3 regions of the Pseudomonas sp. GYB4201 genome follow, and region 2 is predicted to be linked to each of the others. Evidence: riboswitches for the same ligand, from Rfam matches in the RefSeq annotation. Region 2 holds a riboswitch; each other region holds the start of a gene.
The links. Region 2 has a riboswitch for cobalamin ahead of cobW (cobalamin biosynthesis protein CobW). Riboswitches for the same ligand answer to the same signal wherever they lie in the genome.

Region 1 (7,086 bases), on a different contig from region 2:
CATCAAATGTGCGAGGCCCCTTTGGGGCAGAACAGGGCGGCAACGGCCGCCGGGTTGGACGGGAAATAGAAGTGCACGTACGACGCCGTCAGCCGGCCATCACGGTACACCGCCTCGGCGCCGCGGCCACCGTTGGGGCTGAGGCCACGGGCAATGGGCTCAAGCGCGGTGCTGGTCAGCGAATGGTGGTAGGTGTGCCCGCGCAGGGTGCCCTCGGGCAGCTCCACCGCTTGCAGGGCCAGGGCCGCCAGGCGCTTTTGCATCACCGCTTCGCCGGGCAGCAGGCCCAGCAGCTCGGCGCGCTGGCCGTCGACGTCGGTCAGGGCGTCCAGCAGGTAGAGCATGCCGCCACATTCAGCCAGCAGCGGCTTGCCCTCGGCGTGGTGGCCGCGAATCGCCGCCAGCATCGGCGCGTTGGCCGCCAGGGTGTGGTGGTGCAGTTCCGGGTAGCCACCGGGCAGGTACAGGCTGTCGCAGGGCGGCAGCTGCTGGTCATGCACCGGCGAGAAGAAGCTCAGCTCGGCGCCCATGGCGCGCAGCAGGTCGAGGCTGGCGCCGTAGGTGAAGGCGAAGGCTTCGTCACGGGCGACGGCAATGCGCACGCCGGCCAGCAGGGGTTCGCACGGTACCGGGGTGGGCGCGGCGAAGGTCACCGGCGGTGGCAGCGCGACTTCGCAGCTTGCCGCCAGGGCATTGGCGGCCGCGTCCAGGCGCAGGTCCAGGTCGTTCAGCTCGCTGGCCTGCACCAGGCCCAGGTGGCGGCTGGGCAGTTCGATGCCGGTCTCGCGGGACAGCGCGCCGTACCAGCGCAGGCCTTCGGTGAGGCTGCCTTCCAGCAGTTGCGCGTGGCGCAGGGTGCCGACGCGGTTGGCCAGCACGCCGGCGAACGGCAGGTCCGGCTGGTAGCGCGCCAGGCCCAGGGCCAGGGCGCCGAAGGTCTGGGCCATGGCGGTGCCGTCGATCACGCCCAGCACCGGCACGCCGAAGTGCCGCGCCAGGTCGGCGCTGCTGGGGGTGCCGTCGAACAGGCCCATCACGCCCTCGATCAGGATCAGGTCAGCCTCGGCCGCCGCTTCCCACAGCAGGCGCCGGCTTTCCTCGGCGCCCACCATCCACAAGTCGAGCTGGTACACCGGCGCGCCACTGGCCCGTTCCAGGATCATGGGGTCGAGGAAATCCGGCCCGCACTTGAACACCCGCACCTTGCGCCCCTGGTTGCGGTGCAGGCGCGCCAGGGCGGCGGTGACGGTGGTCTTGCCCTGGCCAGAAGCGGGTGCTGCGATCAGCACCGCCGGGCAATGACGCGGCTGGGTCATAGCTCGATGCCCTTCTGGGCACGAATGCCGGCCTGGAAGGCGTGCTTGAGCATGCCCATCTCGGTGACGGTGTCGGCCAGTTCGACCATCTCGTCCTTGGCGCCACGGCCGGTGACCACCACGTGCTGCATGGCGGGACGCGCCTGCAGGTCGGCCAGCACCTGGTCGAGGTCCAGGTAGCCGTGCTTGAGGGCGATGTTCAGCTCATCGAGAATCACCAGGCCGATGCTCTCGTCCTGCAGCAGGCCACGGGACACTTCCCAGGCGGCCTGGGCGGCGGCGATGTCGCGCTGGCGGTCCTGGGTTTCCCAGGTGAAGCCCTCGCCCATCACGTGGTAGCGCACCTGCTCGGGGAAGCGGCGGAAGAACAGCTCTTCGCCGGTGGCGTTGCGGCCCTTGATGAACTGCACCACGCCGCACTGCATGCCGTGGCCCATGGCGCGCGCGAGCATGCCGAAGGCCGAGCTGCTCTTGCCCTTGCCGTTGCCGCTCAGCACCAGCAGCAGCCCGCATTCGTTGGGCGCATTGGCAATGCGCTCGTCAATGATCGCCTTCTTGCGCAACATGCGCGCCAGATGGCGTTGTTCACGTTCCTGGGATTCACTCATCGCAGCTCTCCGCTACACCTGCACACAGGCGACATCGACGAAAAGCCGCCGCCCGGACGGGCGCAGCACAGACTCGTCAATGCCGCTCTCACCCGCGCGACAGAACAAAAGGGGACCGGCAAGCCAGCGGCTTGCCAAGAAGGGTTCCAGGCCGGTCTCCGGACTCATGAGCGGGGGCATGCACACCCGGGGCCACGCGCCTTCCCGAGCCAATTCGGCCCAGTGGCGCCATGCGCGACCTTGACTCATTTACCGTTGCGGGGGCAGCGCCGGGCTCGCACGCCTGCGGCGGCTCACCGGCTTCCCTGTTTCACCCTGCCAGCCGTGGGGCTGCAAGGCACCTGAAACACGCCGGGAAGGTTAGAGGGTTGGGGGTGGGAGGTCAATTAAAGCTCGCCATACCTCCCCTGTAGCAGCTGCCGCCAGGCGGCGTCCGGCCCTGGCGCGGCCTTCGGCCGCTGCTACGGAGCGCGTGCACCTTTGTCGATCGCGTCGCCTGCATCGCGGCCAAGGCCGGCTCCTACCACGAACGGCGTAGGAGCCGACTTTAGTCGCGATGCAGACGACGCCGTTTCAAGACAGTTGCTGCTGCGGGGTTTTATTGGAACCACTGCCCTACCCCGCCCCTCTACAGCACATACCTCCGCCTCAGCGAGCAATTACAATGCACAAGACCCGCCTGGCCCTGATCATCCTCGCCTCCAGCACGCTGCTGGCCTGCGGCGAGTCCTCGACCCTGAAGGTGGCCGACGGCACCGGCCCGCACCCGCAGCTGCCAGCGCCGAACAAGACGCTGATCCCCACGGTGAACATCGCCGACGCCATAGGCTGGCCCGACGGCGAGAAACCCCAGCCGGCCAAGGGCACCCAGGTGGCCGCCTTCGCCGAGGGCCTGGACCACCCGCGCTGGCTGTACGTGCTGCCCAACGGCGACGTGCTGGTGGCCGAGACCAACGCGCCGCCCAAGCCCGAGGACGCCAAGGGCATCAAGGGCTGGGTGATGAAGAAGGTCATGGGCAAGGCCGGCGCCGGGGTGCCCAGCGCCAACCGCATCACCCTGCTGCGCGACACCAACGGCGACGGCGTGGCCGACACCCGCACGGTGTTCATCGCCAACCTCAACTCGCCGTTCGGCATGACCCTGGTGGGCAGCGACCTGTACGTGGCCGACACCGATGCCCTGCTGCGCTTCCATTACGACACCGGCGCCACCGCCATCAGCGGCCAGGGCACCAAGGTGACGGATCTGCCGGGCGGGCCGCTCAACCACCACTGGACCAAGAACGTCATCGCCAGCCCCTCGGGCAACAAGCTGTACGTCACCGTGGGCTCCAACAGCAACGTCGGCGAGAACGGCCTGGACAAGGAAGCAGGCCGCGCGGCGATCTGGGAGGTGGACCGCACCAGCGGCGAGCACCGCATCTATGCCTCGGGCCTGCGCAACCCCAACGGCATGGGGTTCGAGCCGCAGACCGGGCAGCTATGGACGTCAGTGAACGAACGCGACGAGATCGGCAGCGACCTGGTGCCTGACTACATCACCTCGGTGAAGGACGGCGGCTTCTATGGCTGGCCGTTCAGCTACTACGGCCAGCACATCGACAACCGCGTCAGCCCCCAGAACCCGGCACTGGTGGCCAAGGCCATCGCCCCGGACTACGCCGTGGGCCCGCACACCGCTTCCATCGGTTTCACCTTTGCCAGCACCAGCGGCGGGCTGGCGGCGCCGTTCAACCATGGCGCCTACGTAAGCCAGCACGGTTCGTGGAACCGCAAGCCACACAGCGGCTACAAGGTGATTTTCGTGCCGTTCGTGGACGGCAAGCCCAGCGGCCAGCCGATCGACGTGCTGACCGGGTTCCTCAACGACAAGGAACAGGCCATGGGCCGGCCGGTTGGCGTGACCGAGGACCACAAGGGCGGGGTGCTGGTGGCCGATGACGTGGGGAACAAGATCTGGCGGATTACAGCCGTGAAATAGTGGTGGGTTCGGACGCGGCCTGGCGGCCGCTGCTACGGGGCCGCGTCCGTGCCACTCATGGGTTGTGCGCCAGGCTTGCTGGTTGCAACACGCGCTTGGCGTTCAGGTAGGCGTGCTGCCAATACGGCTTGTTGAGGTAGTCCAGCTTCACCGTGCCGCCCGTGGCCGGGGCATGCACGAAGCGGCCCTCGCCCACGTAGATGCCGGCATGGCTGACCTGCGAACCGCCGCTGGTGGCGAAGAAGATCAGGTCACCGGACTGCAAGGCATCCTTGCTGACATCGGGGGCGCGCATGCTGATCATTTCCCGCGTGGAGCGCGGCAGGCTGATGCCGGCCGCGTCGCGATAGACGTAGGTGATCAGGCCGCTGCAGTCGAAGCCCGAATCCGGCGTGTTGCCGCCCCAGCGGTACGGGGTGCCGACCAGCCCGATGGCTCGCATCAGGACGTCATCGGCCTGGGGGGACAAGGGCTGCTGGGGAGCTGAAACAAAAGGTTGATACACCGGCGCAGGCGCAGGTGGCGGCTTGTGGCCAGCGCAGGCGGTGAGCAGGCCTGCGAAGAGTAATAGCGCGAAACGGGCCGTTAGCGACATAAACAGAACCATCCTGATTCAACTGCCGTTGAAGACTAGCTTGTATTCCCGAAAACGCGCAACGGCGGCACACTTTCCAGTGCGCCGCCGCTGCGAGTACCGCCCAGACTGCTTACTTGCGTGCGATAGTCGTGGTCGGTGCCATGGCCAAGGCACGCTTGGCTTCGATAAAGGTCTTGCTCCAGTAGGCGTCATCGAGGCTGTCGATGCGCACGCCGCCGCTACGGTGGCTGCTGGAATGGATGAACTGGTCATCGCCCAGGTAGATGCCGGCGTGGCTCACGCGACCACGGCCACGGGTGCTGAAGAACAGCAGGTCACCGGGCTTGAGGTTGTTGCGGGCTACCAGGGGGGCTTTGACGTTGATCATGTCACGCGTGGAACGCGGCAGGGTCATGCCGGCCTCCTCGCGGAACAGGTAACCGATGAAGCCGCTGCAATCGAAGCCCGATTCAGTGGAACCACCGGTGCGATAGCGGGTGCCGATCAGCGATTTGCCGCGTTCCAGGATGCTGTCAGCCAGCATGGGCATCTGGTAGGGCTTGCTGTTCTCGGAGAAGTCAGCCAGTTCCTTTTCGGTATCCAGCTCTTCTTCTTGGAAATTCAGGGTTACAGCTTTCGCCTGGGCCTGGGACTGTGGAGTCACCGGGTTGAGAGCCTGTTGCTGCGATACCGGCGTATGAGCCGCGCAGCCGAAAAGCAGGGTCACGAGTGCGAGGGGCACGAGGGGTGCGAAGCGCTTTAGCATGGGCACGACCGTGTCTGTAGAAGTTAAGAAGACGCGACTATGCCCGCTATCAAATCCATTTGCAAATTCAATCGAAAAAAATGTGACTCAGCAGTTTCGGCATGACTTCTAACGCCCTACTCTCAAAAAACACGTCCATGCTGGCAGAAAGCCCGCTTCGCAATGGGTTGATCTCAATGGCAAACCCGCCAGCGGCGCGGGTTTCAGCGATGGGCGCGTTGATGTAGGGGAAGCTGGCCGTGGTGCCGATCACCAGCACCACCTCGAAACCAATCGCCATTTGCCGATACAGCGCCTCAATCGCCCGCTCGGGCAGCATTTCCTCGAAAAGCACCACGGAAGGCCGCATAACGCCATTACAGACGTTGCAGCGCGGCGGCAGTGGCTGACCAAGGATTTCCCGCAAATCATCGCGTACAGCGCCACAGGCGCGACAGAACAGTGGCGCCAATTCCCCGTGAATTTCAATTAACCGTTCGTCGGGACCTCCTGCCTGGCGGTGATAACCGTCAATGTTTTGCGTCAGCACCCAGCACTCCGGCTTGGCTTTCTGCAGCTGGGCAATGGCGTGGTGCGCCGCATTGGGTTGCGCGCCCAGGCAGGCCTCGCCCAACTGCGCCAGGTATTTCCAGCACAGCGCCGGGTCGCGTTCGAGCATGGGCCCCGACAAGGCTTTTTCGATGGGCAGGCCTTCGCTGGTGGTGCCGTTGTACAGGCCACCCAGGCCACGGTAGGTGGGCAACCCGGAGTCGGCGGAGAGGCCGGCGCCGGTAATCACCAGGATGCGCCGGGCATCACGCAGGGCAGCGCCGGCGCGGGCCAGCAGCTGCGGGTCTACCAACCCAGGGTTTCCTTGAGGAAGGGAATGGTCAGCTTGCGCTGCGCTTGCAGGGAGGCCTGGTCCAGGCGCTCCAGCAGGTCGAACAGTGCGCTCATGCTGCGGGTGCCGCGGGTGAGGATGAAGTGCCCGACCTCGTCGGTGAGATGCAGGCCGCGGCGCGAGGCGCGCAGCTGCAGGGCACGCAGCTTGTCTTCGTCCGACAGCGGGCGCATCTGGAAGATCAGCGCCATGGTCAGGCGCGACTTCAGGTCCGGCAGTTTCACCGCCAGCTCGCGCGGCGAATGGGAGGCGGCGATCAACAGGCGCCGGCCGCTGTCGCGCAGGCGGTTGAACAGGTGGAACATGGCCTCTTCCCACTCGGGCTTGCCGGCAATGACCTGCAGGTCGTCCAGGCACACCAGCTCGTACTGTTCCAGGTAATCGAGGATTTCCACGCCGCGGTCGAGCAGCTGCGCCAGGGGCAGGTACACCGCCGGCTCGCCCATCTGCTCGAAGCGCAGGCACGCGGCCTGCAGCAGGTGGGTACGGCCCACGCCCTGCTTGCCCCACAAGTAGATCAGGCTTTCGGTCCAGCCGGCGTCGGCTTCGCACAGGCGTTCGACGTAGCCGAGTGCAGCGGCATTGGCGCCTGGATAGTAATTGATGAAGGTAGCGTCATCACGCAGACGCACACCTAAGGGCAGCTGAATCGGTTTCATGCTGGCTGACGGTTCTGGCGAACCGCAGGGGGCCTCTGTGTGAAGTTAGCAAAGTTTATACCCGTGACGCCGGGCGCACAATGCAACAGACCACAAGCAAAATCAAAGGTTTGCATTCATTTGCACACCCGCTGCCGCAACAGCGGGTGCACGGCGCCACTACAGGTCGGGGTCTTCCTGGCCGCCGTAGATGTCCGATTCCTTATACAGATCATGGGCATGGCGCAGCAGCACCATGATCACCGCGGCCACCGGCAGCGCCAGCAGCACGCCGGCGAAACCGAACAGTTCGCCGCCGG
Region 2 (7,086 bases):
GCTACCAGTTCATGCTGGATAACGCTGAATACTTCGTGCGCACCTTCATTCGTGGCCCGGTGTGCCGCGGGCAGATTGCCACCGACGTGATCCGCGACCACTTCTGGGCGCTGTTCCAGGAGCCGGCCCACGACCGCTACGTCACCGACGCCGTGTACCGCGCCAAGGCCACGCCGTTGCTGGAGATGCCGGGCCAGGACGACAACGTCGGCAGCATCCTGTCGCTGTGGCTGGCCTACCGCGACAAGCGCAACGCCTATGAAGACCTGCGCCGCGACGCCTACGCCGACATGCCGCCGCCCAGCTGGTCGACCCTGTGGGCCGGCAACGACAACGCGCTGCTGACCATCTTCCGCCACTTCGACAGCGCCTCGGTGAACAAGGGCCTGATCGGCGACGTGCCGACCACCATGTGGCTGTTCGACTACCCGCTGCTGGAGCGCACCTATTACCAGTTGGCGGTGAACTTCGACGTCTACGGCAACGTCGCCCACCAGGCGCAGACCCGGCTGTACTTTGACTTGATCCGCAACGGCGCGGAAATCAATTTCCTGCGCCTGATGCCGGCCGACAAGCGCGGCAAGCTGCTGGACAGCTGGTACCAGAACAGCGGCAAGGTGAAGATGTGGCTCGATTACCAGAAGATCGACACCAGCACGCCCAGCGCCATGAAGCTCAGCGAGCACGACCCCAAGCGTGATTTCGGCCTCAAGCTGATCCAGCGCGCCGGCAGCCTCAACGCCAGCCCCGACCCGATCAACCGTTGCAGCGGCGCCTACTGCTCGCGCGATGGCATCAGCGAGGAGTTCAAGAACGTCGAGCAGTCGTTGAGCCGCCTGGTCTCGCGCCCCGAGGCCGGCCTGCCAGTGATCGAGCACATGCCCGAGGCGACCATGCTGCGCATCCAGGGCAAGAGCGGGCGCATGGTCTACAGCCTGCTGCGCAACCGCGCCCACACCAACGTGGCGTTCCTGCTGGGCGAGGCCTACCGCTACATCCCGGGGCTGGACACCCTGACCCTGTGGCCCGGCGTGCTGAGCAGCTACCCCAACTTCATGTTCAACGTGCCCGCCGACCAGGTGCCGGCGTTCGTCGATGCCATGCAGCAGTCCAGGGACCAGGCCAGCTTCGACAAGATCGTCGAGCGCTGGGGCGTGCGCCGCACCAACCCGCAGTTCTGGGACTTTTTCCATGACCTGACGCGCTACATCCAGGAGACCGAGCCGGTGGAGGCGGGGGTACTGGACATGAACCGCTACGAAAACCTGTAACCACAAGCTACCGGGCAATATCGCAATTCCGTAGCAGCTGCCGCAGGCTGCGTCCAAGGGCGACGCAGCCTTCGGCAGCTGCTACGGGAAAGTGGGCACCGCCCGTCAATCCGGATGACCTTTGCCCCTTTTTTGAAGTCCGACCCTTTGAGAGTGCACCGAAAGTGCGCACGGTCAGGTTCCAAAAAAGGCGGTAAACAATGCTGATTTCGCTTCAAGCCCTCCGGGCACTGGCAGCCTGGACGGTTGTCTGCCATCACTTCATGCAGATCTTCTTCGACTTCCATGCCAGCGGCCCCATCGGCCAATTCTTCGTTGATCGCGGCGCCGTGGGCGTGGACATTTTCTTCGTCATCAGCGGCCTGGTGATCTACCTCTCCACCCAGGACAAGGACATGCCCGCCGGGCGTTTCCTGCTCAACCGCGCCATCCGCATCGTGCCCGCGTACTGGTTCTACACCCTGCTGATGGGGCTGATGATCGTCGCCGTCGGCCAGCAAATGCCGCACCAGGTGGTGGACCTGCCGCATTTCATTCTGTCGCTGCTGTTCATCCCCTCGGAGAACCCTGGCGGCTATGGCCTGTACCCCACGCTGAACGTCGGCTGGACCCTGAACTACGAAATGTTCTTCTACCTGATGTTCTCGCTGGTGTTCGTGGTGCCCAAGCGGCATCGTCCTTTAGTCGTAGGCCTGGCGCTGTTCGCGGTGTGCGAAATGGTCAGCCACTATGGGGTGCTGAGCCGCTTCTATGCCAACAACATCATCTATGAATTCCTGCTCGGCATCGCCATCGGCTGGGCCTACCGTCGTGGCTGGATCGCGCAGGCGCTGTGGGTGCCGCTGCTGGTGATCGGCGCCTCGCTGGTGGCCATCTACAACCTGCCGGCCAGCGACCGGCTGTTGAACTGGGGCGTGCCCAGTGCCTTGATCGTGCTGGCCTGCGTGGCCATGGAGCCGTGGTTCAAGGGCAATCGCGTGCTCAAGACCCTGGGCGACTGCAGCTACTCGGTGTACCTGATTCACGTGATGGTGCTGTACACCGGCTGGTTCGCCAGCGAGCGCCTGAACATCAACCCGTACCTGGTTTTCGCCGTTTGCGTGCCGGTCATCGCCCTGGCTTCGTGGGCCAGTTACGTGTGGATCGAGACCCGCCTGTACCGCCGCATGAAGGGCTGGGCGGAGGCGCGCCTGGCGCCGGTGGAGCGCCCATCCATAACCTGACAAAAATACTGGGACTTTGTGCCGCGCCCGGTTTGGCGTAAACTGCCGGCAAGTCTGTGAGGAACTTACATGAGCGCCATAACGATTACCGACGCGGCACACGATTACCTGGCCGATCTGCTGGAAAAGCAGAACACCCCGGGTATCGGCATTCGCATTTTCATCACCCAGCCGGGCACCACCTACGCCGAGACTTGCATTGCCTACTGCAAGCCCGGCGAAGAGAAGCCGGAAGACACCGCCATCGGCCTGAAGAACTTCACCGCCTGGCTCGACGCGGTCAGCGTGCCGTTCCTGGAAGATGCCGTGGTGGACTACGCCACCGACCGCATGGGTGGCCAGCTGACCATCAAGGCGCCGAACGCCAAGGTGCCGATGGTCAATGAAGACAGCCCGATCAACGAGCGCATCAACTACTACCTGCAGACCGAGATCAACCCCGGCCTGGCCAGCCACGGCGGCCAGGTGACGCTGATCGAAGTGGTCGAGGACGGCATCGCCGTGCTGCAGTTCGGTGGCGGCTGCCAGGGCTGCGGCCAGGCCGACGTGACCCTGAAGGAAGGCATCGAGCGCACCCTGCTCGAGCGCATCCCGGAACTCAAGGGCGTGCGCGACGTGACCGACCACTCGCAGAAAGAAAACGCCTACTACTAAGGCGTACGCTGCGAACCCGAAAAACGGCGCCCCGTGAGCGCCGTTTTTTTATGCCTGCACGCCGAAGCGCTCGGCGTAATCCTGCGGGCTGACGCCCAGGGCCTTGTGAAAGCTGCGGCGCATGCTCTTGGGGTGCCCGAAGCCGCACAGCCGCGCCACGCTCTGCACCGAGGCCTGGCCGCCCTGCAGCAGGGCGCGGGCTGATTCCAGGCGCACCTGCTCGACGTAGCGCGCCGGGGTGACGCCCAGTTCGGCCATGAACACCCGGTACAGGGTGCGCGGGGCCATGCACGCCCGTGCCGCCAGGGCTTCCAGCGACAGGTCGCCGCCCAGTTGCCCGGGTATCCACTCCAGCAGCGCACCCAGGCGCGGCGCGCGGCAGGCTTGGGGCGCCAGGTGCGGGCTGAACTGCGCCTGGTCGCCGGGGCGCTTGAGGAACATCACCAGGCGCCGGGCCACGGCCAGGGCGATGGGCCGGCCGAGGTCGTCTTCCACCAGCGCCAGCGCCAGGTCGATGCCGGCCGTGACCCCCGCCGAGGTAAAGCGCTGGCGGCTGGCGCGGCTGTAGGTGTGCAGGCGTTCGCCCTGTACATCGATGGCCGGGAAGGCCTTGAGCGCTTCCACGTCGGCCCAATGGGTGGTGGCGCGGTGGCCGTCCAGCAGGCCGGCGTGGGCCAGGATCAGCGCGCCGGAGCACACCGAGCCCAGGCGTTGCACCTGCGTGGCGGCGCGGCTGAGCCAGGCCAGCAGCGGCGGGTTGGCGAATTGCGCCGCCTCGCCGCGCCCGCCGGGGACCAGCAGGGTGTCGAGGCTGGCGGGGTCGGTGTCGTGGTAGCGCTGCTCGGCATACAGGCTGAAGCCTGCCGAGGTCGCCACTGGGCCGGCCTGTTCACCCAGCATCAGCAGGGCGTAGGCGGGCGCCCGGCCCAGGCGCGCCAGCTCCTCGTTGGCCGAGGCGAACACCTGCATCGGCCCGGTGACGTCCAGGCTCATCACTTCGGGATAAATCAAACAGGCAATCCGGCGCATAAAAACTCCTGGCTATTCCCGTAGCGGCGGCCACCAGGCCGCGTCCGGGTCAACGCGGTGCACTTGGGGGGACGCGGCCTTCGGCCGCTGCTACAGGGGTTGTCTGTATAGGTGCGCGTGGCCGGCGCGGTACAGCGCCGACTCGCCGAAACAGTCCGTGTCCAGCACCCGCCCGACCAGGATCAGCGCCGTGCGGCGGAACCCCTTGGCCGCTACCTTGGCTTCAATATCCGCCAGGGTGCCGGTCACCCAATCCTGGTCCGGCCAGCTGGCCTTGTGGATCACGGCGATGGGGCAGTCGGCACCGTAGTGGGGCAGCAACTCCAGCACGATTTTCGACAAATGCTGCACGCCCAGGTGAATGGCCATGGTCGCGCCGTGACGCGCCAGGTCATGCAGGGCTTCGCCTTCAGGCATCGGCGACTTGTCGGCATAACGGGTCAGGATCACCGTCTGCGACACCCCCGGCAGCGTCAGCTCGGCGCCCAGCAGGGCTGCGCAGGCGGCAGTGGCGGTGACGCCAGGGATGATCTCGAAGGGGATGCCGCGTGCGCGTAGGCAACGGATCTGTTCGCCGATGGCGCCGTACAGGCTCGGGTCGCCCGAATGCACCCGCGCCACATCCTGGCCGCGGGCGTGGGCGGCGGCCAGCAGGTCGATGATCTGCTCCAGGTGCAGTTCGGCGCTGTTGACCACCTGTTCGGCCTGGTGGCCTTCGAGCACGGCGGCGGGCACCAGGGAGCCGGCGTAGATGATCACCGGGCACTGGCGGATCAGCCGCTGGCCCTTGACGGTGATCAGTTCCGGGTCGCCGGGGCCGGCGCCGATGAAGTAGACGGTCATGTGCAAATCCTGAAGAAAACGAATGCTGCTTGAGCGAAATTCAAGTGCGAGGCGGTGATTATCCGGGAATCGGGCCCGCTTGTGCCAATGCTAGGGTGGCCTTGGGGCTTTTTTGCCGGCTGACGCGCAACTGGCTGCCGGCCCCGGCCAGCGCCAGCGCGGCGCTTTCGGCCACGCCGTGGCAGCCGGTGTGGCTGAAGGCGACGGCGGAGCGGTGGGTTAGCCGGGGCTCGAAAGGCGCGAGCTGCGCTGCGCTGAAAAGCGTCAATGGCACGTCCAGCGCCTGCGCCAGTTCGAGCAGCCCGGCCTCGTCGGCCTTCAGGTCAATGCTCGCCACGCCCGTCACATCGCCGCGGCTCAGGCCGTGGTGGGCGAGGGTGGTGTCGAGCAGGTCGGCCAGCACGCTGGCGGGGCAGCCGCGCTGGCAGCCGAAGCCGGCGTAGAGGTCAGGCATGGGAGGCATCCACAAAATCTCAAGCCGCCACTATACCGTAGCCGCTGCTGCAGGCAGCGGCCAGGGGCGATGTTGACCTTCCCCCCCACACTGCGTAGCCTTGCACCTTCGAGGTTCTCCGCCACGCGGAGCCAAGATGGGAATGCGGTCCAAGCCGCAGCTGCCCCCGCAACTGTAAGCGGTGCGCGCCCCGGCAATGCCACTGCGTTCCACGCGGGAAGGCGCCAGGGTCGGCTTTCGAGCCCACGCCGCAAGCCAGGAGACCTGCCTCGACAGACTTCCACTACAACCGGGCGGGGTGATCCGGTGGCGAATGCACCCGCGTGCCCGGCACCCGCGGTTCTCGTCCCGTTTGCCCGCCATATTGCCAAGGGCATCCGATGAAAACACTGGCCAAGCTTCCCGTCACCATCGTCACCGGCTTCCTGGGCTCGGGCAAGACCACCTTGCTGCGCCACATGCTGGACAACGCCCAAGGCCGCCGCATCGCGGTCATCGTCAACGAATTCGGCGAGCTGGGCATCGACGGCGAAATCCTCAAGCAGTGCACCATCGGCTGCACCGAGGAAGAGGCCACCGGCCGCGTCTACGAACTGGCCAACGGCTGCCTGTGCTGCACCGTGCAGGAAGAATTCTTCCCGGTGATGCGCGAACTGGTGGCCCGCCGTGGCGACCTCGACCACATCCTCATCGAGACCAGCGGCCTGGCCTTGCCAAAACCGCTGGTGCAAGCCTTCCAGTGGCCGGAAATCCGCAGCGCCTGCACCGTCGACGCGGTGATCACCGTGGTCGACAGCCCGGCCGTGGCCGCCGGCACCTTCGCCGCCTTCCCGGACCAGGTCGACGCCCAGCGCAAGCTGGACCCCAACCTGGACCACGAATCGCCGCTGCACGAGCTGTTCGCCGACCAGCTGGCCAGCGCCGACCTGGTGATCCTCAACAAGGCCGACCTGATCGAGCCCGAGGCCCTGGCCGCCGTGCGCCGCGAAGTGGCCGAGGAACTGCCGCCGGCGGTCAAGGTCATCGAAGCCAGCAGCGGCCGCCTGCCGCTGGACGTGCTGCTGGGCCTGGGCGCCGAGTCGGAAGAACACATCGACGGCCGCCTGACCCACCACGATCATCACCACGACGACGATGATCACGACGACCACGACCACGACGCCTTCGACTCCATCTCCATCGAGCTGCCCGAAGCGCCGGAAGCCCAGCTGCTCGACGCCCTGACCACCCTGGTGGTCAAGCACGGCATCCTGCGGGTCAAGGGCTTCGCCGCCATTCCGGGCAAGCCTATGCGCCTGCTGATCCAGGGCGTGGGCACCCGTTTCGACAAGCACTTCGACCGCGCCTGGCGCGCCGAAGAAGCGCGCAGCACGCGCCTGGTGCTGATCGGCCAGGAGCTGGACGCAGCCCTGTTGGAAAGCCAGCTGCGCGCAGCCCTGAACGGTTAAGCCATGCACCTGCTGAGAACCCAGCCCGGCGGTTTCGTGCCGGACGACAGCATCGCCGACCTGGGCCAGACACCGGCCGAGCTGGTGATTCTCTGCAGCGGTGACTCGCACCTGGCGCTGCTGGCCGAGGCCGCCCGGCAGCTGCCGGACGACTTCCCAAGCCT
Region 3 (7,086 bases), on a different contig from region 2:
AGGTTGTCGAACTCGCGGCTGGTCACCTGGGTGCCCTGGAACGTCTGCGGCAGCAGGCGCCCGTCGTTGATACCGATCACCGGCAGGTGCGGCTGCAGGGTGCCATGCCGTACTTCGGTCTTCGAGAAGCGCAGCTTGGCGGTCAGGCCCAGGCTGGCGAAGTCGTTCACCGCGCGGCCGTCGCTCTCACTGGGGAAGACAATGCCGCCGCCGCTGCTGCCGCTGTTGTAGGCCTGGCCCTTGCCCGAGTCCAGGCGCAGGCCGAGCATGCCCAGGGCGTCGAGGCCCAAGCCCACTGGGCCTTCGGTGAAGCCCGAGGTGTAATTGAGAATGAAGCCCTGGCCCCACTCCTGCTGCTTGGACGGGGTGGCCGTGCCGCTGCGGTTGTCGTTGTTGATGAAGAAGTTGCGCAGGGTCAGGTCGGCCTTGCTGTCATCGAGGAAACCATCGGCCCACAGGGGCTGGCTGAACAAAGCGGCGCTGAGGGCCAGGGGGAAGGCTTGACGGTACATCGGACGTCCTTGGTGGGGTCAGGGACGGCGGAGTGTAGGAATGTACGTTTTGGTTCAAAAATACGGAGTTGGCCTATGGATATGCCGGGCGGGGTCATAAGTGCCTAGGGAAAAGGCATATGCAGGGTGTCCGCGGCTTTGGGCAAAGCGTTATGGATCAACGGGTTGTGAGGTTAAATTAATCTTCATTCGGTGAGACGGCTTTGGACGCGGCCTGCGGCCGCTGCTACGGGTATTGAGGTGGTTTACGGGTAATGGGTGGCCAGGAACTTCAGCAGATGCCCATTGACGATGTCGGGCTGTTCGCTCTGTATCCAGTGGCCGCAGGCCTTGACGATGTGCTGCTCCAGGCGTGGCACGCGCTTGGGCATGCGCAGCAGCGTGTGCGCCTCCAGCACGCCCACCGGGTCCAGGTCGCCCAGCAGGAACAGCGCCGGCTGCTCGACGCAGGCCTCGGCCAGGGCTTCGGTGCGCTGCCAGTTGCGTTCGAAGTTGCGGTACCAGTTCAGCGCGCCATGGAAGCCGCGGCCGGCGAAGGTTTGCACGTACACCTCGAACGCCTCGGCGCTGCACCAGGGCGGCAGCCGGTCGGGCTGGTTGATGCCGTCGAACAGCGTGGCGCTGGCAGGCTTGTGCTTGAGGATCAGGTCGCCGTTGGCGCCGCCCTGCATGAACATGCGCAGGGTGTGGGCGATGTCGGCGTCCAGCTCGGCCTCGGCCACCCCCGGGTTCTGGAAATACAGGATGTAGTTGAAGCGGTCCTTGAAGTGCGCGCGTATCAGCTCTATCGCCGGCTGTTTCGGCCGCCCGGCGTAGGGCACCGACAAGGCCACCACCGCCTGCACCCGCTCAGGTTCCAGCAGCGCCAGGTGCCAGGCCACCGGCGCGCCCCAGTCGTGGCCCACCACGCACACCTGGCGCTGGCCCAGCAGGTCCATGGCGCCCTGGATGTCGGCGCACAGGGTCAGCAGGTCGTAGGCCTCCACCGCCTGGGGCGCGGAGCTGGCGCCGTAGCCGCGCATCTCCGGCATCCACACCTGGTAACCGGCGGCCACCAGCGGCGCGATCTGCGCCCGCCACGAGTACCAGCACTCGGGGAAACCGTGCAGCAGCCACACCGGCCGGCCGTGTTCGGGCCCGGCGACGTGCACGCTCAGGGTGATGCCGTTGACCGCCAGGGTGCGCTGTTGTATGGCCTTCATCGTCCATGCTCGTCTGAACCTTTCACCTACCCTAGCAAAGCCCGGCCACAACGCTAACCATCATTGATGGGCGCTATGCTCGCGCTGCTGTCGGCGAAATTGCCCGGGCGGCAGGCCTTGGGTCTGGCGGAAGCGCCGCGAAAAGTACGCTTCGTCGCTGAAACCGCAGCGCTGGGCCACGTGGCTGATGGGCTCGTCGCTGTTGAGCAGATGGGTGCGCGCCAGGCGCATGCGCCGCTCCAGCACCAGTTCGCTGAAGGTGCTGCCGGTGTCCTTGCGCAGCAGGTGGGTGAGGTAGTTGGGCGACAGGAAGGCCGCGGCGGCCGCGTCCTTCAAGGTCAGCTCCGGGTTGGCGATGTGCTCGCGAATATAGGCGGTCACTCGCGCCAGCGCATCGCGGCGGCCGCGCCGTGCGGCCTTGTCGCTGGCCAGTTGCTGCAGCGCCGGGGCGAAGCGCTGGCTGACCAGGCCAATCAGCTGCAACAGCCCGGCCCGCAGCAAGGTGGTGGTGCCGAAGTCACGGGTGCGGTCCAGCTCGCGCAGGCGCAGCAGCAAGGCTTGTACCTCGGCAAAGGCGCCGTCGTCGAGAATGAAGTCCAGGTGTTCCTGGCACTGGAACGGCGCGAGCTCAGGGGCCTGGCCCAGGGGCACGTCCTCTAGGTCCAGCGGGTCGCACGCCAGGTGCGGCAGCAGGAAACCCTGGGCGAAGTTGATGAGCATGAAGTTGCCGTGCTCGGGGTGCGGGATCAAGTGCAGGCGGTGCGGCAGGATAAAGCTCAGGGCGTTGCGCGGGAACGGCCGCACCGCGCCGCCGATGTGCTGCACGGTGTCGCCGCCCAGGTTGACCTGGATCTGGAAGTATTCGTGGCGGTGCGGCGAGGTCAGCGCCTCGCGCTCCTGCTTGTCGCGGATGTAGAAATCCTCGCGGTTGCTGCGCTGCTGCATGCCGTAGGTGGGCACGCGGGACAGGGACGACATGGCAGCAACCTCGAAAGCCGGATAGACGCCGCCAGTCTAAAGCGCGGCGCGGCGGCTGTCAGCGCTGGCCGATGCGCAATTGGAACTGGGCCACGCCGTCGATGCCGGCGCTGACCTGGTCGCCGGGCTGCAAGGCGCCGACGCCGGCCGGGGTGCCGGTGAAGATCAGGTCGCCGGGCTGCAGCGCCACCGCGCGCGACAGGTAGGCGATCACGTCCGGCACCGCCCAGATCTGGTCCGCCAGGTCGCCGCGCTGGCGCTCCTCGCCGTTCACCGTGAGCCAGATGGCGCCGCTGGCCGGGTGGCCCAGGGTGCTGGCCGGGATCAGCGCGGTGCACGGCGCCGATTCGTCGAAGCCCTTGGCCCAGTCCCACGGCCGGCCCTGCTTCTTGGCCTGGGCCTGCAGGTCGCGGCGGGTCAGGTCCAGGCCCACGCCATAGCCCCACACATGCGCCAGGGCCTGCTCGGGGGCGATGTCGACGCCGCCCTCGGCGATGGCCACCACCAGTTCCACCTCATGGTGCAGGTCGGCGGTCAGCGGCGGGTAGGCGATCACGCCTTCGGCCGGCACCACGGCGTCGGCGGGCTTGCAGAAGAAGAACGGCGGCTCGCGGTCCGGGTCATGGCCCATTTCCCGCGCGTGCTCGGAATAGTTGCGGCCCACGCAGAACACCCGGCGCACGGGGAAACGGCGGCTGTCGCCGGCAATGGCGACGCTGGCGGCGGGCGGTGGGGCAATCACGTACTCGGTCATGGGAGGCTCCTGATGGCAAAGGCAGGCCTGCAGTGTGCCCGCCGGCAGCGGTGCCTGGCTTGGACAGCGCCGCGAGGATTATGGACAGCGCAACGCAATGGCGCATACTTTCCCTGTAGCGTCACCACAAGGAGTACCCATGAGCGATCACGACGACAACGTCATTCCCCTGCGCCGCACCAAGGTGTTCGAGGACGACGGCAGCGAGCCGGCACTGCTCGACGAGGTGATGCGCCGCCTGATGGTGCAGACCTTCGCCGGCACCGACATCGACTGCGCCGCCATCCACACCCAGGGCCAGTACCGCCAGGCCCTGGCGTACATGATCCAGGGCATCCTCAACGGCCCCAACCCCGGCGACAACCTGCTGGCCTTCGCCCTCAAAACCATTCACATGTCCGGCGAGGAATTCGCCAAGCTCGACGGCTATGGCCCCAAGCTGTGCGCCCAGGCCCTGCTGGACATGGGCAACGGCGTGCCCGGCTCGGTGGAGAAAATGCAGCGGGTGCGGCGCATCCTGCGCAGCGGCCTGCACCCGGTGGGCCCGGACGATACCCCTTCCGAGCCCTGAGCGGCTTTACTCGGCGCTGGCCGCGGCGCGGTCGGCGCGCCACTGCGCCAAGGTGGCATTGGCCTGTTGCAGCTGTTGCTCCAGGCGCGCCTCGCGCAGCACCTGGGCCTTGCTGGCCTTGGCCTGGGCCGCCTGCTCCTGGCGCAGCACCTCGATCTGCTGGGCTTGCGCTTCGCGCGCGCCCAACGCCTGGGCCAATTGCGTGGCCAGGGCCGTGGCCTCGGCGGCCTTGTCGGCCAGGGCCTGGGTGGCGGTGTCCTGATCCTTGCGCGCCTGGCGTGCCTCCACCAGCATGCGTTCGTTGTCGCGGTTCAGGCGCATCAACTCGTCCTGCTTGACGATCAGGCTCTGCTGCAACTGCCGCACTTCCACCTGCACCTGCTGCACCTGGCCTTCGTGGCGGCGCTGGTCCTGGTCGCGCTGCTCCTTCACCGCCTGGCGGTAGTGCTCAAGGGCGTCGCGGGCGTGCTGGTGCTTGTCTTCCAGCGAGCGAATGTGTTCGTCCTTTTCCTGCACGCGCAGCTGCAGGTCGCTGCACTCCTGGCCCAACCGCGCGTTGCGGGTGTGCTCGGCCTGCAACGAGGTGCGGCAGGTAGCCAGCTGCTCCGACTCACTGGCCAGAGCCTCGGCCTGGATCTCGAACTGCTGCTGCAGCGCCGCGTGAGCCTTGGCGGCTTCGGCCAGGTCGGCTTCGAGCACGGCCTTTTGCAGGTCGAAACGCGCCTGGGCCTGCTGCACATACTCGTCGCCCTCCTCTTTCAGGCGCAAAGCCAGGCGGCCTACCAGTTCGCCCAGCTCCTGGGTCAGGTGCTCGCGCGGGGCCTGGCGGCGCTGGTCGGTTTCTTCCAGCTCCTTGAGGTAGCGGTGGATGGTGGTCTTCGAACCGGTGTTGCCCAACGCCACGCGCACGGCGTCGATGGTGGGGTTCTCGCCCCGGGCCAGCAGCGCCTCACGCGCCTTTTGCACCACTGCCTTGTTGATCCCACCCCGTGCCATGCCTGCTCCTTTGAAGTGTACTGCGGTATGTATTCTGTAATGGCGCGCAATATACCCCATTGACGCGACGCTGCGTAGCCGCTGCCGCAGGCTGCGCTGGCCTTTTCATGCACTGGAGATATTCAGTGTTCATGCCGGCCAGCGCAGCCTTCGGCAGCGGCTACAAGATTGTATCGAGGCGCAGACATTGACCTGGATCCACATCAGTGGTCGAATGCGCGCCAGTTTCAGGTGCCCTCAGCCGCCGTGCTCAGGGTGAAACGGGAAGCCGGTGCGTCACTTTGGTGATCAGTCCGGCGCTGCCCCCGCAACGGTAAGCGAGCGAACACGTCAACAGGCCACTGTGCATAGAGCATGGGAAGGCGGCGCGTTCATGACCCTCGCAAGCCCGGAGACCGGCCTGCAAACGCTTCAATTGGCAACCCGCGGTGGGCGGGCGCAGGCCGGTTTCCGTGGGCGTTTGCGCCCGCGATTTGCCATGCGTGTCCCTCCGGGTTCATCTTTTCCTGACTGTAGTTGGAACAGCATGTCCCGCACTTCCCTGCTTCACCGCCTGGCCCCGTGCCTGGCCTTGTCCTTGCCCGTGCACGCCGCCGATGAGCTGGCACTGCCGGCCACCACCATCAGCGAACGCGCCGACACCGCGCTGGCCACCCCCGGCACCGCAGGCTCGCGCCTGAACCTGACGCCGCTGCAGACCCCGGCCAGTATCAGCAGCCTCGACGAAGGCGCCATCGACCAGCGCAACAACCTCACGGTGCAGGAAGCCGTCACCCGTGCGCCCGGCATGACCAGCATCGCCGCGCCGGGCAACGGCAACACGGCGCTGTCGGCGCGCGGCTTCAGCGGCCACGAGTCGGTGATGACCCTGTTCGACGGCGCGCGCCTGTACACCGGCGCCGGCACCCAGACCTTCCCGGTGGACCCGTGGATGGTGGAGCGCATCGACGTGATCCGCGGCCCGGCCTCGGTGCTGTACGGCGAAGGTGCCACCGGCGCGGTGATCAACGTGATCCCCAAGAAGCCCTTCGAGGGCGCCATCAGCAACCACCTGCGCGTGGGCTACGGCAGCGACGACCGCCAGCAGACCGCGTTCGACAGCGGCGGCTCGCTGGGCGAGCGCCTCAGCTACCGGCTGACCCTGGACCAGCAGCGCAGCAACGGTTGGGTAGACCGTGGCCAGTCCTCAAGCCTGGCCTTCAGCGGCGCCCTGCGCTGGCAGGCCAGCGACGACCTGAGCTTCACCCTGGCCCACGAGCGCGGTGACAGCCGCCCCATGAACTACCTGGGCACACCGCTGATCGACGGCCACTACCACGACAGCCTGCGCGACAAGAACTACAACGTGCGCAACGCCATGCAGCACTACGACGACCAATGGACCCGGCTGACCAGCGACTGGACCCTGAGCGACGCTATCAGCGCCAGCAACGAGCTGTACTACATCAAGAGCCGCCGCCACTGGCGCAACGCCGAAAGCTATAGCTGGGACAGCAGCCAGGGCCAACTGCTGCGCGGCAGCTACCTGGAAATCAAGCACCACGAAGAACAGTTGGGCGACCGCCAGACCTTCACCTTCGACCACAACCTGTTCGGCCTTGCCAGCAAGACCGTAGTCGGCGCCGAGTACAACCGCATCCGCTTCGGCCTGGCCAACAACTCGCCCTACACCGATGTTGGTGGTGACTACGTGGACCCCTGGGCGCCGGCGCCGGGCTGGTTCCACAGCCAGTCGCCGTTCCAGGCGCTGAGCCAGAGCACCACCCAGACCTTCGCGCTGTTCGCCGAGAACCGCCTGCAGCTGTCCGAGCGCTGGGCGCTGGTGACGGGCGTGCGCCGCGACCAGAACCACATCCAGCGTGACGACGCGCGTACCGATACCCGCAGCGACGCCAGCCTGGACGGCGGCAACTGGCGCGCCGGGCTGGTGTTCGCGGTCACCGACCAGCTGTCGCTGTACGGCCAGTACAGCACCAGCCAGGACGGCGTCAGCGACCTGGTCACCCTCAACCCCACCCAGCAGCAGCTGGACCTGGCCCGGGCAAAACAGACCGAGCTGGGCCTCAAGCAGCA

Region 1: linked by a shared signal. The riboswitch ahead of cobO (cob(I)yrinic acid a,c-diamide adenosyltransferase) and the one ahead of cobW (cobalamin biosynthesis protein CobW) in region 2 are both predicted to bind cobalamin.
Region 3: linked by a shared signal. The riboswitch ahead of AC0Z2B_RS17460 (TonB-dependent receptor) and the one ahead of cobW (cobalamin biosynthesis protein CobW) in region 2 are both predicted to bind cobalamin.

The regions. Positions count from the first base shown of each region.
Region 1 covers NZ_JBWGIG010000022.1:72,317-79,402, forward strand. The annotation lists gene bluB (5,6-dimethylbenzimidazole synthase) at 1-3, opposite strand, end outside; gene AC0Z2B_RS20565 (cobyrinate a,c-diamide synthase) at 3-1,316, opposite strand; gene cobO (cob(I)yrinic acid a,c-diamide adenosyltransferase) at 1,313-1,924, opposite strand; cobalamin riboswitch at 2,057-2,284, opposite strand; gene AC0Z2B_RS20575 (PQQ-dependent sugar dehydrogenase) at 2,589-3,905, shown strand; gene AC0Z2B_RS20580 (C40 family peptidase) at 3,961-4,500, opposite strand; gene AC0Z2B_RS20585 (C40 family peptidase) at 4,613-5,248, opposite strand; gene AC0Z2B_RS20590 (NAD-dependent protein deacylase) at 5,316-6,089, opposite strand; gene hda (DnaA regulatory inactivator Hda) at 6,083-6,787, opposite strand; gene AC0Z2B_RS20600 (AI-2E family transporter) at 6,947-7,086, opposite strand, start outside.
Region 2 covers NZ_JBWGIG010000025.1:65,555-72,640, forward strand. The annotation lists gene AC0Z2B_RS21915 (fatty acid cis/trans isomerase) at 1-1,271, shown strand, start outside; gene AC0Z2B_RS21920 (acyltransferase family protein) at 1,472-2,494, shown strand; gene nfuA (Fe-S biogenesis protein NfuA) at 2,564-3,148, shown strand; gene AC0Z2B_RS21930 (GlxA family transcriptional regulator) at 3,197-4,177, opposite strand; gene cobM (precorrin-4 C(11)-methyltransferase) at 4,268-5,020, opposite strand; gene AC0Z2B_RS21940 (cobalamin biosynthesis protein) at 5,079-5,483, opposite strand; cobalamin riboswitch at 5,569-5,760, shown strand; gene cobW (cobalamin biosynthesis protein CobW) at 5,855-6,922, shown strand; gene cobN (cobaltochelatase subunit CobN) at 6,926-7,086, shown strand, end outside.
Region 3 covers NZ_JBWGIG010000017.1:37,844-44,929, forward strand. The annotation lists gene AC0Z2B_RS17430 (OprD family porin) at 1-512, opposite strand, end outside; gene AC0Z2B_RS17435 (alpha/beta fold hydrolase) at 758-1,714, opposite strand; gene AC0Z2B_RS17440 (helix-turn-helix transcriptional regulator) at 1,775-2,692, opposite strand; gene AC0Z2B_RS17445 (fumarylacetoacetate hydrolase family protein) at 2,751-3,446, opposite strand; gene AC0Z2B_RS17450 (hypothetical protein) at 3,586-4,017, shown strand; gene AC0Z2B_RS17455 (DNA-binding protein) at 4,024-5,013, opposite strand; cobalamin riboswitch at 5,226-5,431, shown strand; gene AC0Z2B_RS17460 (TonB-dependent receptor) at 5,540-7,086, shown strand, end outside.